DNA from 2 places in the Pseudoalteromonas sp. MIP2626 genome. Region 1 is predicted to be linked to the other one. Evidence: predicted binding sites of a transcription regulator. Region 1 holds the regulator's gene; the other holds the start of a gene.

Region 1 (4,220 bases):
TTGAAGTAAAAGCTGGTAGCATTGTTGGTTTACTTGGCCCAAATGGCGCAGGTAAAACCACTACCTTTTACATGATTGTAGGCTTAGTACCTAGCGACAAAGGTAAAATATTAATTGATGATAACGATATTACCTTACTTCCTATGCACAGCCGTGCTCGTTTAGGTATTGGTTATTTACCACAAGAATCTTCTATTTTTAGAAAGCTCACTGTGTATCAAAATTTAATGGCTATTTTAGAAACGCGTAAGCAACTAAATAAACAAGCCAGGGAAGAAACCCTAAATAGTTTATTGGACGAATTTAGCCTGCAACATATTCGCGACAGCTTAGGTATGGCGCTATCTGGTGGTGAACGTCGCCGCGTAGAAATAGCACGTGCTTTAGCTGCAGATCCTAAATTTATATTGCTTGATGAGCCCTTTGCTGGCGTGGATCCTATTTCAGTACTCGATATTAAAAAAATTATAGAACACCTTAAAAATCGTGGTATTGGCGTACTAATTACCGACCACAATGTAAGGGAAACCCTTGATGTTTGTGAAAAAGCCTACATTGTTTCTCATGGGGAGCTAATTGCATCTGGTACTCCTGAATTTGTATTAAACGATAAAACAGTACGTGATGTTTATTTAGGCGAGCAGTTCAAACTGTAATATTTATGTTATTACTATAAGCATCTGCTAAGATTAATCATATCAATTTATAAGGATTGTTAGAGATAAATGAGGCAATCATTACAGCTGCGCATGGGCCAGCAACTTACAATGACTCCGCAACTGCAACAGGCTATTCGCTTATTGCAGCTTAGTACCTTGGATCTCCAGCAAGAAATACAAGAAGCACTTGATAGCAACCCATTACTTGAAGTTGATGAACAAGATTACACGGAAGAATCAGCAGGTAAAAACGAGCAAAAAGCAGATGACATTACTGTTAGCGCCTCTGCTGACGACACCCCAAGCGAGTATGAGCAAGATAGCGGTGAAGCACTAAATAAAGACACCATAAGCGACGACATGGCCATGGATGTATCATGGGATGAATATATGAGCGCAGCGCCTGCCTCTTCATCAGGGCCAATGCCTGAAGATGAATCTATTTATCAAGGTGCATCAACCGAAACCCTGCATGAATACTTAATGTGGCAATTACAGCTCACCCCTTTTAGCCCTACCGACGAAGCTATTGCCATAGCTATCGTTGAAGCCGTAGATGACTCTGGTATTTTAACCCTCAGTTGCGAAGACCTTTTAGCAAGCTTTAACCAAGAAACTGACGACGAACACGAAGTAGAACTAGATGAAATAGAAGCAGTGCTAAAGCGCATTCAATTATTTGATCCTGTTGGTATTGCAGCTCGCAGCTTGCAAGAATGCTTATGCATTCAATTAAATCAATTTGATAAAGACACCCCTTATATTAACGAAACAAAAATGGTGTTAACTGATCATATCGATTTACTCGCTGCTCGCGACTATCGTACGTTAATGAAAAAAACTAAGCTCAAAGAAGAAGAGCTTAAAGAAATAATGACACTTATTCATACGCTTAATCCTAAGCCTGCGGATACTATTGTCAGAGAAGAGTCTGAATACGTTATACCTGACGTGTCTGTTAAAAAAATAAAAGGCCGCTGGGTGGTAGAGCTAAACCCAGATAGCATGCCAAAAATACGTGTTAACAGCCAATATGCGGCTATGTCTCGTACAGTAAAATCCAGCGGTGACAGCCAATTTATTCGCTCGCACTTACAAGAAGCTAAATGGTTTATTAAAAGCCTAGAAAGTAGAAACGAAACACTCCTGAAAGTAACTAATTGTATTGTTAAGCAGCAACAAGCGTTTTTTGAACATGGCCCAGAAGCCATGAAACCTATGGTATTAAACGATGTTGCCGAAATAGTTGAAATGCACGAGTCGACTATTTCACGGGTCACTACGCAAAAATATATGCACACTCCACGTGGCATTTTTGAGCTTAAGTACTTTTTTTCAAGCCATGTAAGCACCGAAAATGGTGGCGAATGTTCATCAACTGCCATACGTGCCCTGATTAAAAAGTTGATAGCTGCAGAAAACTTAGCCAAACCATTGAGTGATAGCAAGATTGCAGATATATTGGCTGAGCAAGGAATTAAAGTAGCTAGACGGACAATTGCAAAATATCGCGAATCTCTGGCTATTCCCCCGTCGAATCAACGTAAAAGCTTGATTTAAGACGTACAACAAAGAGGAAAATGCTGATGCAACTAAACTTAACTGGTCGTCATGTAGACATTACAGACTCATTAAGAGACTATGTAAATAATAAATTTGCAAAGCTGCAAAGACACTCAGATCACATAACTAATGTGCATGTTATTCTCGATGTAGAAAAATTAAGTCAAAAAGCTGAAGCAACAATTTTTGTAAGTGGCGCTGAGCTATTTGCATCGACCGAACACCAAGATATGTACGCTGCCATTGACTCGTTGATTGACAAACTCGATCGTCAAGTAATTAAACACAAAGAGAAGTTTGCTCGACACTAACACTATGAAATTAAGCTCACTTATATGCCAGGACTGCAGCAAAGCTGTGGTCCTTTTTAATAGTAAAAAAAGAATTTTAGAATTCATCAGTGAACTCGCGCATAAAAAAATGCCGTATTTACCTCAGCAAGATATTCTCACTGCTTTATTGGCAAGAGAAAAGCTAGGTAGTACCGGTATTGGCCGAGGAATAGCAATTCCACATGGCCGTATGAGCGGGGCACAAGAGCCTCTTGCCTTAATTTTAATAAGCGAAACCGCTATTAATTTTGATGCAATTGATAATCGTCCAGTTGATATTTTTGTTGCGCTTATAGTGCCCGATGGCGATAACCAGCAGCACTTGAAAACACTAGCCACAATAGCTGATAAACTAAACGATAAAGAGTTTTGTAAGCAATTGCGTGCGGCAAAGTCTGATGAAGCGTTATACCAAGTTATTTTGGATCAATCCTAGTTACTAATAAAGGGGTGGTAAATGGAATTAATTATTATAAGTGGCCGATCAGGTTCTGGTAAGTCAGTTGCTTTACGTGTTGTAGAAGATTTAGGTTACTATTGTGTAGATAATATTCCGGTAAATTTGCTGCCTTCATTAGTGCGCAGTGTCTCTGATAACTACGATAAAATAGCCGTTAGTATAGACGTGCGTAACCTGCCTAAAGATCAGCAGCAGTTTAACGATATTCTTGAGTACTTGCCCGACTTTGCTAAACCAACGTTATTTTATTTAGATAGCGACGATCAAACGTTAATCCGCCGTTATTCAGAAACGCGTCGTTTGCACCCGCTTTCGATTGATTCGCTACCGCTAGATTTAGCAATAAAAAAGGAAAAAGAATTACTCGATGTACTCGTAACGCGGGCTGATCATGTCATTGATACAACCGATTTAAGTGTGCATCAACTTGCTGAATCTATGCGTGAAACCATACTCGGTAAAAAAGACAAACAGCTTATCATTACCTTTGAGTCGTTTGGCTTTAAGCATGGTATTCCCAAAGGTGCTGATTATGTTTTTGATGCGCGTTTTTTACCAAACCCACACTGGGAACCGGAGCTCAAGCCTTTAACTGGATTAGATCAACCAGTAAAAGATTATTTAGCTAGTCATAGTATTGTGCAAAAATTCACTTGGCAAATTCAAACCTTTGTACAAACGTGGTTACCACACCTAGAGCGTAATAATCGCAGTTATTTAACCATTGCTATTGGTTGTACTGGTGGTCAGCACCGCTCAGTTTATTTAGCGCAAACAATTGGTGAAAGCTTTGCTATGTCTCACCCTAATGTAAAAATTCGCCATCGCGAGCAAGAAAAATAATTCAATTTAAATAATCATCTGTTCAGCTTAAGTAGAGTATCTTATGCGCTTAGAAAATACATTTTTAATAAAAAACAAGCTAGGCCTGCATGCTAGAGCTGCTACCGTATTAGCACAATTAGCGGTACAATTTGACGCATCTATTACCTTATTTCAAGATGAAAAAGAAGCCGCTGGCGATAGCGTACTGGCTTTAATGTTACTAGAAAGTAGCCAAGGTAAAGAAGTAAAAGTAGTGTGCGAAGGACCCGATGCAGAGCATGCTTTACATGCCGTTGGCCAATTAATAGCGCAGCGCTTTAACGAACAAGAATAGTAGGCACTTTATTTAAACCAAGTAAACGAGCTAAAATATAGGGTTAG
Region 2 (4,220 bases), on a different contig from region 1:
CGCATTCATTTACACCCCGAAGATTTAGAGCTAATAAAGCAAAGTTATGGCGAGCAAACAGTGACAGATAATAACTGGCAGTTGATTGCAGAGCCAACGTTAGAGCGAGGCGGCTGCGAAGTTAAAACGGCGCAATCATCGCTTGATATGACACTTAAAACGCGTGTCAAAGAAACATTGGATAGTTTTTTGCATAGCAGTAGTATCTAACTATTTTATTGGTCTGTTATGTCTGCTTTAGATGTTTCATTAAGCGAACGCTTATCTCAATACAAACAGCATATTAAACCGCCAACACTTGCTGTAGCGGGTATTTTAACGCGAGTAGTTGGCCTTACCCTTGAGGCTAAAGGCTTACGTGCGCCTGTAGGTAGCCAATGTAAAATAGAAACTATGAACGGCTTTGTTGATGCCGAAATAGTTGGTTTTAACGACCAAACTTTATATTTAATGCCAAACGATCATATATCGGGGGTGCTTCCTGGTGCTCGGGTGATCCCCCAACTTAACGACACAGGTTTACCTGTAGGCATGAGTTTGCTGGGCCGCGTAGTTGATGGCTTAGGTCGTCCTCTTGATGGTTTAGGTAAAATTAATGCCGAGCACTATCTTAAGTTTGCCCAAAAACCGATAAACCCTCTTTCAAGACGACCTATAAGCCAGCCTATGGATGTAGGCGTGCGTGCTATAAATTCAGTAATAACAGTAGGACAAGGCCAGCGAATGGGCTTGTTTGCAGGCTCGGGTGTAGGTAAGTCGGTACTGCTTGGTATGATGACTCGTGGTAGTGAAGCCGATGTTATTGTGGTGGGGCTGGTGGGCGAGCGTGGCCGTGAAGTAAAAGAATTTATTGAAGAAATACTTGGTGTTGAGGGGCGTAAACGCTCGGTGGTTGTAGCAGCACCGGCAGATTCTTCACCATTAATGCGTTTAAAAGGCTGCGAAAGTGCGGTGACTATTGCAGAGTACTTTCGCGATCAAGGGTTAAACGTTTTGTTATTGCTCGATTCGGTAACGCGTTATGCCATGGCGCAGCGTGAAATAGCACTTGCAGTAGGCGAGCCACCGGCGACTAAAGGCTACCCGCCTTCGGTGTTTGCAAAACTGCCAGCGCTGGTGGAGCGTGCCGGTAACGGCGGAGAAGGGCAAGGCTCTATTACTGCCTTTTTTACCGTACTAAGTGAAGGCGATGATATGCAAGACCCCATTGCCGATGCGGCGCGCGCCATACTCGACGGCCATATTGTACTTTCGCGGGAACTGGCCGACAGCGGTCATTATCCGGCAATTGATATAGAAAAATCCATTTCGCGAGTAATGCCGCAAGTGGTATCTGAGACGCACATGCAACAAGCGCGAGTGCTTAAGCAGGTGTACTCTATGTACCAGCAAAATAAAGACATGATCACCTTAGGTGCGTATCAAAAAGGGACAGATCAAATGCTTGATCAAGCCATAAATATGATGCCAAGAGTAAATGCCTTTTTACAGCAAGGCATGCGCGATGTAATTAGTTACGACGACGGCCTGCAAGGGCTAGCGCAGTTATTAGGGCAAGCATAATGGCTAAAAACAAACTGCATTTATTACTAAAAATTGAAAACGATAAAGAAGAAACGCTGCGGATGAGCTATTTGCAGGCGAATCAAAATTTGCAGGCAAACCAGCAAAAACTCCAAGGTTTAAATAACTTTAGATTGGAATACACCCAGCAATTACACATTAAAGGGCAGTCGGGCTTATCAAGTGCTGGGTTTAGTCAGTTTCATGCATTTATTGCTAAAATAGAAGAAGCAATTCGCCAACAAGCCAATACAGTAAACACTGCAAAACAAGTGGTTAGCCAGCGTAAAACCCTGTGGTTAAAGCAGCAAATTAAGGCTAAAGCAGTCGCTAAACTCATCGAAAAACAACAGTTAAAGGCCGATGTGCTAGTGGCTAAAAATGAGCAAAAAATGTTGGATGAATTTTCGGCTAATCAGTTTTTTCAACGACACAACAATCGACTTTAGTAACAACCGACTTTAATAAGTAGCGAGTACCTTAATCGCTTTAACAAAAACCGCTTTAGCAAAAGCTTGTACCTTATAAACAAAGGCACGTTAATTGCTTTGTTGTTAAGTGAACTATAATTTTAGGCATTATTGGGTGGTTTGTTGCCGCTTTATATTAGGTGATTTATGACGATTAATGATATTTCAATGTTAGCGGTATCTGAGCAAGACGCTTACTCTAATAAACAAACGAGTAACTCAAGACGTAATGATGACTCTGATACTGGTTTTTTTAATCAGTTAGAAGATGCCAATAAAGCGGCTTACAATAATAGCAGCAAAGCTAAAGCAGGCGCTAGCAATGCTAAGGCTGAGCAGCCTGAAACACAAGACGATGCTGTTTCGGGCGATAGTATGTTGGCGCAAATAAATGCTGCGCACACTATAGACACCTCAGTTAAAAAGAACGCTGATGCTAAAGCCGAGGCTTTAGGTGAAGACGCTAAGCAATTAAAAGGGAAGCCTGATGATCAGCTTGCCCCTATTGTAATTGCACCGCAAAAAGGTGTGTTTAGCGATGTTGCAGCAAGCGCTGAAGCGGCAAATGAAAAGTTAATGCCCTTATCGCAAGGTATGGCTACGGCAAATAATAAAGGCGATACAACAGCGCAAAAACAATCGGTAGATGCCGCAGTAATGAACTTGCTAAGCAAAGATAGCGAGGCAATTAAATCAGATCCGTTACTTGCTAAACTTACACCTGAGCAGCATGAGCAATTAACTACGCAGCTGCAGGCAAGTAGCAAACCCAATAGCAACGACAACCTCGCAACGTTAAAGCAAATGCTTACTCAATATGTTGTTGAAAGTGATAAAGCAAGCGCAGCAGACACGGCTAAACAGGCTTTAAATTCTCAAATAAATGCATTAACCACCCCAGAAAAACAAGCGCTACTGAGCCAGTTAAATAGCTATATTAAAAATGAGCAGCCACAAGGTGAGCAGCTAGCAAGTATTAAGCAAACAATTGCAGAGCTAAGCGCATCGATTGATAAAAAAGTATTAATATCTGCAGATGATAAAACAGCATTAAATGCGCTTAGCGATAAAGAACTCACTAAATCGTTAGAGTCATTGCAAAAAAATAACACTGAACAGTTATCACCCCGAGCAGCACAATTATTGACGCAAATTACCAGTACGGTAAATGGTTTAGGCCTATACGATAGTGTAGGGTATGAGCAAACTATAGTTGATATGCAAGCGTTGCAGGCTGGGCAATTACAAAGCACAGCGCAAGTTAAACAAGCAAGCTTGGACCCAGGTGTTATGCAAGCGCTTAATATTATAAAAAGTGACGCGGCAAAAATGTTGCAAGAGCGAGTGAGCTCTATGCTTAGCATAAATAATAAAGTAGCAGAAATTCGTCTCGACCCACCAGAAATGGGCAGTATGCAAATTCGCATCAGAAGCGATGCAGAGCAAGCACAAATAAACTTTGTAGTACAAAACCAGCAAGCTAAAGAAGCGCTTGAACAATCGCTTCCGCGCTTACGCGAAATGCTTGCCCAGCAAGGTATAGATTTAGGCGAAAGTACTATTTCTTATGGTGAGCCTGGAGGGCAAGGAGCAGAGCAAAATGATGACAACGATAGTCGTCGTTTAGCTAATAATGAATTGACTACTGATGAAAACGATGAGCAAATTAATACACAAATACCAAGTTCTCGACAACAAACGTCATCATCAATAGATTACTATGCCTAAGTACTGCTATTATAATAACTAAAACAAGCAAGTACCTTTGCTAATAAAGGAAATGTCATGGCTGAAGAGACTAATTTAGAAATAGAAGAAACAGGTAACAGCAAAAAGAAACTCATAGTAATTATTGCAGCTGTATTGCTTGTTATTGTTGCAGCTGTTGTTGGTTATTTTTTGCTTTCGGGCTCAGACACGCCAGCGGAAACGTTAAATGATGAAGCCGCTACAGCACAGCAAGCAAGCTCTTCTACAGGCTCATCGGCCAAAATAGGCAGCGCACTTTATGTTGCAATGCCAAGACCTTTTGTATTTAACATACCGGGCTCTAGTCGCGATAGAATTGTGCAAATTAAAGTGGAATTATTAGTGCGCGGCGAATCAAACGAAGAAACCGCTAAAAAACATATTCCACTAATAGAAAGTACATTATTAAGTATATTTTCTATGACCACGGCTGACGAA

What was found. Region 1 encodes sigma-54, which starts transcription at its own class of promoters, with help from an activator protein. Its sites were predicted from a motif close to GTTGGCACGNNNNTNGNNT; they were not measured.
Region 2: HC000_RS05040 (flagellar hook-length control protein FliK) is a predicted target of sigma-54. The motif match lies at 2,094-2,112, and genes of this name have one in related genera.

The regions. Positions count from the first base shown of each region.
Region 1 is NZ_JAATTW010000003.1:136,746-140,965, reverse strand. Features, by position in the region: gene lptB (LPS export ABC transporter ATP-binding protein) at 1-656, shown strand, start outside; gene HC000_RS03440 (RNA polymerase factor sigma-54) at 726-2,219, shown strand; gene hpf (ribosome hibernation promoting factor) at 2,246-2,533, shown strand; gene ptsN (PTS IIA-like nitrogen regulatory protein PtsN) at 2,538-2,990, shown strand; gene rapZ (RNase adapter RapZ) at 3,012-3,857, shown strand; gene HC000_RS03420 (HPr family phosphocarrier protein) at 3,901-4,173, shown strand.
Region 2 is NZ_JAATTW010000005.1:80,192-84,411, forward strand. Features, by position in the region: gene fliH (flagellar assembly protein FliH) at 1-210, shown strand, start outside; gene fliI (flagellar protein export ATPase FliI) at 229-1,563, shown strand; gene fliJ (flagellar export protein FliJ) at 1,563-2,012, shown strand; gene HC000_RS05040 (flagellar hook-length control protein FliK) at 2,181-3,761, shown strand; gene fliL (flagellar basal body-associated protein FliL) at 3,819-4,220, shown strand, end outside.